3 regions of the Streptomyces sp. NBC_01116 genome follow, and region 1 is predicted to be linked to each of the others. Evidence: riboswitches for the same ligand, from Rfam matches in the RefSeq annotation. Region 1 holds a riboswitch; each other region holds the start of a gene.
The links. A riboswitch is a leader RNA that binds a small molecule or an ion and turns the genes downstream of it on or off. The one in region 1 is predicted to bind thiamine pyrophosphate.
Positions count from the first base shown of each region.

Region 1 (2,192 bases):
TGCAGGATCGCCGGCAGGATGAACAGGGTCAGCACGGCGAACGACACGACCAGCGCCACCAGCGCCATCACCCCGCGCAACCGGCCCACCAGGACCACCGCCAGCGCGAAGATCCCGGCCAGCAGCGCCATCGGGATCTTCCGGTTCACGTCGGTCACGGAGTACTGGAGGTCGCGCGGCGCGTCGGGGGCGTACGCCACGACGACGCCCTGACCCTCCTTCAGCTGCCGGGGCGCGTCCGGCTGGACCACCTCGACGAACTTTCGGCCCTTGTCGTCGCCGCTGGTCACCTCGATGGTGGCCTTCGCGCACTCCCCCTCCTGCTCGTTGACGGCCTCCCGGCCCGAGGGGGTGGAGGTGTCGCCGGTCGGGGGCACCTGCGCGGCGTTGACGTCGGCGCAGTCGACCTGGACGACCTGGACGACCTTGCCGTCCTGGGTCTGCCGGTCGAATCCGACGCCGGTGCGCTCGTGGTCGGGGACGCCGCCGGGCCAGAACGCGATCAGGCCGACGACGACCGCCGTGGCGAACGGGATCACCACGGCGGCGATGACCTTGCGCAGGTGCTTGGAGACCGGGGCGGCGGGCCCGTGGCTGTGCGTATGGCCGTGGCTGTGGCCCTGGGGCGGCGGCTGGGGTGCGGGGTCGCTTTGGGGGGAGGTCACGGGGCGATCATCGCAAGAACAGGAGGGCCCTCTGGTCAGCTCGCCGGAAAGGACGCTAGCGTGGAGGCACCTTTGCACACGCGGGAGCTCGGAGCACCGGGCTGAGAGGGCGCTGATCGCCGTACGTCCGTACGGGAAACGCTGCGCCGACCGCCGAACCTGTTACCGGGTAATGCCGGCGTAGGGAGTAGGTCTCATGACCACAGCGGACGCACGCACGCCTGCCTCGAAACAGAACGACGGAACGCCGAACGGCACGACGCCGGGCGCCGGGACGCCGAACGACGAGGCCGGGAAGTCCATCGGCTGGCACAAGGGGTACGTCCAGGGCTCGCGCCCGGACCTCCGGGTGCCGGTTCGACAGGTGCACCTCACCAACGGCAAGGACGTGACGCTGTACGACACGTCGGGTCCGTACACCGATCCCTCCATCGACACCGATGTCCGCAGGGGCCTCGCGCCCCTGCGGGAGAACTGGATCATCGCCCGCGGCGACACCGAGGAGTACGCGGGCCGGCCGGCCCGCCCCGAGGACGACGGGCTCAAGCACACCTCGCCGCGCGGCGGGCTGCGCAACCTCGACGCCGTCTTCCCCGGCCGCCCGCGCCAGCCGCGCCGCAGCCGCGACGGACGTCCCGTCACCCAGCTCGCGTACGCCCGACGGGGCGAGATCACCCCGGAGATGGAGTACGTGGCGATCCGGGAGAACGTGGAGGCAGAGGTCGTCCGCGAGGAGATCGCGCAGGGCCGGGCGGTGCTGCCGGCCAACGTCAACCACCCCGAGATCGAGCCGATGATCATCGGCAAGCGGTTCCTGGTGAAGGTCAACGCCAACATCGGCAACTCGGCCGTCACCTCCTCGATCGAGGAGGAGGTGGACAAGATGACCTGGGCGACGAAGTGGGGCGCCGACACGGTCATGGACCTGTCCACCGGCCGCAACATCCACACCACCCGTGAATGGGTGCTGCGCAACTCCCCCGTGCCGATCGGCACCGTGCCGCTCTACCAGGCCCTGGAGAAGGTCGACGGCCGGGCCGAGGAGCTGACCTGGGAGATCTACAAGGACACCGTCATCGAACAGGCCGAGCAGGGCGTGGACTACATGACGGTGCACGCCGGTGTGCGCCTGCCGTACGTCCCGCTGACGGCCCGTCGTAAGACCGGCATCGTCTCGCGCGGCGGCTCGATCATGGCGGCCTGGTGTCTCGCCCACCACAAGGAGTCGTTCCTCTACGAGCGCTTCGAGGAGCTCTGCGAGATCCTCGCGACGTACGACGTCACCTACTCCCTGGGTGACGGACTGCGTCCCGGTTCGATCGCGGACGCCAACGACGAGGCGCAGTTCGCCGAGCTGCGCACGCTGGGCGAGCTGAACACGATCGCCAAGCGGTTCGGCGTCCAGACGATGATCGAGGGCCCCGGGCACGTCCCGATGCACAAGATCAAGGAGAACATCGACCTCCAGCAGGAGATCTGCGAGGAGGCGCCGTTCTACACGCTCGGCCCGCTGACCACGGACGTCGC
Region 1 covers NZ_CP108644.1:4,315,633-4,317,824, forward strand. The annotation lists gene OG245_RS18805 (YibE/F family protein) at 1-665, opposite strand, end outside; TPP riboswitch at 736-869, shown strand; gene thiC (phosphomethylpyrimidine synthase ThiC) at 862-2,192, shown strand, end outside.

Region 2 (2,192 bases), 2.0 Mb from region 1:
GCACATCGCCGACCTCACGCCCGCCGAGCGCAAGGAAGCGGTCGCCGCGACCGGTGAGAAGCCGTTCCGCGCCCAGCAGCTCTCGCAGCACTACTTCGCGCGGTACGCGCACGACCCGGCCGAGTGGACGAACATCCCGGCCGGATCGCGGGACAAGCTCGCCGAGGCGCTGTTCCCCGACCTGATGTCCGTGATGCGGCACATCAGCTGCGACGACGACACCACGCGCAAGACCCTGTGGAAGCTGCACGACGGGACGCTCGTCGAGTCCGTCCTGATGCGCTACCCCGACCGCGTCACGATGTGCATCTCCTCGCAGGCCGGCTGCGGAATGAACTGCCCGTTCTGCGCCACCGGGCAGGCCGGCCTCGACCGCAATCTGTCGACCGCCGAGATCGTGCACCAGATCGTCGACGGCATGCGCGCCCTGCGCGACGGCGAGGTGCCCGGCGGACCCGCGCGGCTGTCCAACATCGTCTTCATGGGCATGGGCGAGCCGCTCGCCAACTACAACCGGGTGGTCGGCGCGATCCGCCGTCTCACCGACCCGGAGCCGGACGGTCTCGGCCTCTCGCAGCGCGGGATCACCGTCTCCACCGTGGGCCTCGTCCCGGCCATGCTGCGCTTCGCCGACGAGGGCTTCAAGTGCCGCCTCGCCGTCTCGCTGCACGCCCCGGACGACGAGCTGCGCGACACCCTGGTCCCCGTCAACACCCGGTGGAACGTCCGCGAGGTGCTGGACGCCGCCTGGGAGTACGCCGAGAAGTCCGGCCGCCGGATCTCCATCGAGTACGCCCTGATCCGGGACATCAACGACCAGGCCTGGCGCGGCGACCGGCTCGGCCGGCTGCTCAAGGGCAAGCGGGTGCACGTCAACCTGATCCCGCTGAACCCCACGCCCGGCTCCAAGTGGACCGCTTCGCGGCCCGAGGACGAGAAGGCGTTCGTCGAGGCCATCGCGGCCCACGGCGTGCCCGTCACCGTCCGCGACACCCGCGGTCAGGAGATCGACGGGGCCTGCGGGCAGCTGGCGGCCTCCGAGCGCTAGGTCCTTTCGGGCCAGGGCCCAGGTCGGACGGGCGGCCGGAAACCGCCGGTGTAGCCTGGGCCCGAAATCAACTTCATATTCCGACAGGGGAGCGCCACAGCGCTGAGAGTGCGGCACCAAGGACAGGTTGGCCGCAGACCCTCTGAACCTCGCCCGGGTCATTCCGGGTAGGAAGTTCGGACCTTACTCAAGCTGTTGCGCCCTGCCCGCTTCCGGTTCGCCGGACAGCGGGCGGGGCCGCGTCTCTTCCTGGTCACCTCCAGGAGGAATCACATGAACACCACCACGAAGTACGCGGCGGCAGCGCTCGCCGCCGCGCTCGGCGTCACCGTGCTCGCGGGCTGCGGCGACGACGGTTCCGCCGGCTCCGGGGAGTCCAAGGGCCCCGGCTCCAGGACCGTGACCCTGGTCAGCCACGACTCCTTCAACGTCTCGGACAAGGTGCTGAAGGCGTTCACGAAGGAGACCGGCTACAAGGTCGAGATCCTCAAGAGCGGCGACGCCGGGGCCGCGCTCAACCAGGAGATCCTGACCAAGGGCTCCCCGCGCGGCGACGTCTTCTTCGGCGTCGACAACACCCTGCTCTCCCGCGCCCTCGACAACGGCCTGTTCACCGCGTACGAGGCCAAGGGCCTGGACACGGTCGCGGCGGACACGCAGACGGACGAGAAACACCGTGTCACGCCCGTCGACACCGGCGACATCTGCGTCAACTACGACAAGAAGTACTTCGCCGAGAAGAAGCTCGCGCCGCCGAAGACCTTCCAGGACCTGCTCAAGCCCGCGTACAAGAACCTCCTCGTCACCGAGAACGCCGCGAGCTCCTCGCCCGGTCTCGGCTTCCTGCTCGGCACCATCGCCGCGGAGGGAGAGGACGGCTACGAGGCGTACTGGAAGAAGCTGAAGGCCAACGGCGTCAAGGTCGTCGACGGCTGGGAGCAGGCGTACAACGAGGAGTTCTCCGGGTCCGCGGGCGGCAAGAAGACAGGCGCCGACCGGCCGCTCGTCGTCAGCTACGCCTCCAGTCCGCCCGTCGAGGTGCTCTACGCCGACCCGCAGCCGAAGGAGGCCCCCACCGGGGTCGCCACCGGAACGTGCTTCCGGCAGACCGAGTACGCCGGGCTGCTGACCGGGGCGAAGAACG
Region 2 covers NZ_CP108644.1:6,334,039-6,336,230, forward strand. The annotation lists gene rlmN (23S rRNA (adenine(2503)-C(2))-methyltransferase RlmN) at 1-1,048, shown strand, start outside; TPP riboswitch at 1,124-1,240, shown strand; gene OG245_RS28075 (thiamine ABC transporter substrate binding subunit) at 1,322-2,192, shown strand, end outside.
Region 2: it holds a riboswitch for thiamine pyrophosphate, as region 1 does, so the genes downstream of both, OG245_RS28075 (thiamine ABC transporter substrate binding subunit) here and thiC (phosphomethylpyrimidine synthase ThiC) in region 1, are expected to answer to the same signal.

Region 3 (2,192 bases), 2.3 Mb from region 1:
GCGTCAGCAGGACGCCGTTGCGGTGGTGGCCGGTGGCCAGCAGCAGCCCGGGCAGGGCGGTCGGGCCGAGCAGCGGGGCGTTGTCGGGCGACGCGGGACGCAGACCGGCCCGGGTCTCGGTGAGCGGCAGCTCGGTGATGCCCGGCACCAGCTCGTGGGCGTCGCGCAGCAGCTCGTACACGCCACCGGCGGTGACCGTGGTGTCCCAGCCCATCTCCTCGCTGGTGGCGCCGACGACCAGCTCGCCGTTCTCGCGCGGCACGAGGTAGAGGTGGCCGCCCCGGACCACGGCGCGCACGGTGCGGCTGAGGAAGGGGGCGTACGCCCGGGGCACGGTGAGCCGGAGAACCTGGCCCTTGACCGGGCGCACCGGCGGTACGAGCTCCGGCGGGAGCCCGGCCAGCCTGCCGCTGAGACTGCCCGCGGCGAGTACGACCTGATCGGCCGCGAACTCCGTACCGTCGCCGAGCAGCGCCCCGGCGGCCCGGCCCCCGGCGACGGTGAGCCGCTCGGCGGTCGTCCGGCGGAACCCGACCCCGGCCCGCTCGCACGCGGCGAGCAGCGCCGCGGCGAGGCGGCGGGGATCCACCTGGTGGTCCCCGTCGACCCGGAGGCCGCCCCGGACGCCCGGGGCCAGCATCGGCTCCAGGCGGCGGCACTCACGGCCGGTCAGCCAGACCGACTCCAGGCCCGAACGCTCCTGGAGGGCGTGCAGTTCGCGCAGATGCGCCCGGTCGTCGGAGTCCATCGCGACGGCGAGCGTGCCGCAGGTCCGGAAGCCGGTGTCCCGGCCGCTCGCCTCCTCCAGCTCGGCGACGAACGAGGGATAGCGGGCGGCGGAGGCGAGGTTGAGCCCGAGCAGCATCTGCTCGCCGTAGTGCAGTTCGGTGACGGCGGCCAGCATGCCCGCCGCGACCTGGGCGGCGCCGCCGCCCGGTTCCGGGTCCGCGACCGTGACGCGCAGCCCCCGCTGGGCGGCCCGCCACGCCGTGACCAGGCCGATGATTCCGCCCCCGATGACGAGGACGTCGGATCCGGAGGTCTTCCCCGAGACGCGCATGAGTGTCCAGCCCCTCCCTTCGCCGGCATGACCCGGAGCAGGTTCGTACGGTCGGAGGCCGTCCAGCCTCCCTCTCAGCCCGGTGCGTCCGGGCTCCCGCGAGTGTTCTACCTTGGCCACCCTAAACCCAGCCGCCCCCGGCCAGTAGAGGAGCAGCCGCCATGGCCCGTTCGCTCGACGGACTCGTCCTGTCACCCGTCGCCGACCAGGCCCCGGGCCAGGTCGGCACCAGCACCCGCTTCACCTACCACGAGTCGGACGGCCGGATCTGGGCCGAGTACGCGGGCGGCGACGTGGTGCGCGGCCATCTCGTCGGCACCCGCGACGGGGACGCGCTGGACTTCCGCTACGTGCAGCTCAAGCAGGACGGAACGACCTCGTCCGGGCACTGCCTCTCCACGGTCGTCGACCTCGCCGACGGCCGGGTGCGGCTGGAGGAGCGGTGGGCCTGGGAGTCCCAGGAGGGCAGCGGCACGAGCGTGGTGGAGCAGCTTCCCTCCTGAGCTCCCCCCGAGGTGCTTTCCCGGTTTCCTCCCGGGCCGCTTTCCCGCACCCCCCTACCTGACGATGCGTCAGGTGATTAAGGTGGACGGGTGAGCGAGCAGACGGAACAGCGGGCGGCGCGGCAGGCACGGCACGTCGTGGTCGTCGGAGCGGGCATGGCGGGCGTGCAGAGCGCCGTGGCCCTGCGCGAGGCGGGCTTCACCGGACCCGTCACCCTGATCGGCGCCGAACCCCACCAGCCCTACGACCGCCCGCCGTTGTCCAAGGCCGTCCTGCTGGGCAAGGCCGAGGACTCCGCCTTCGACGTCGACTTCGAGGCACTCGACATCACCCTGCGCCTCGGCCTGGACGTCACCGCCCTGCGCGCCGCCGACCATGTGCTGGACACCGCCGACGGGCCGGTGTCCTACGACGTCCTGATCCTCGCGTCCGGCGCGGAGCCCATGACCCTGCCCGGCTCCGAGGGCGTGCCCGGCGTCCACCTCCTGCGCACCCTCGACGACGCCGCCCGGCTGCGGCCCGTCCTGGACCGGCAGCACGACGTGGTCGTCGTCGGGGCGGGCTGGATCGGCGCGGAGTTCGCCACCGCCGCCCGCGCCGCGGGCTGCACCGTCACCGTCGTCGAGGC
Region 3 covers NZ_CP108644.1:2,038,545-2,040,736, reverse strand. The annotation lists gene thiO (glycine oxidase ThiO) at 1-1,060, opposite strand, end outside; TPP riboswitch at 1,058-1,170, opposite strand; gene OG245_RS08875 (hypothetical protein) at 1,222-1,563, shown strand; gene OG245_RS08870 (NAD(P)/FAD-dependent oxidoreductase) at 1,654-2,192, shown strand, end outside.
Region 3: it holds a riboswitch for thiamine pyrophosphate, as region 1 does, so the genes downstream of both, thiO (glycine oxidase ThiO) here and thiC (phosphomethylpyrimidine synthase ThiC) in region 1, are expected to answer to the same signal.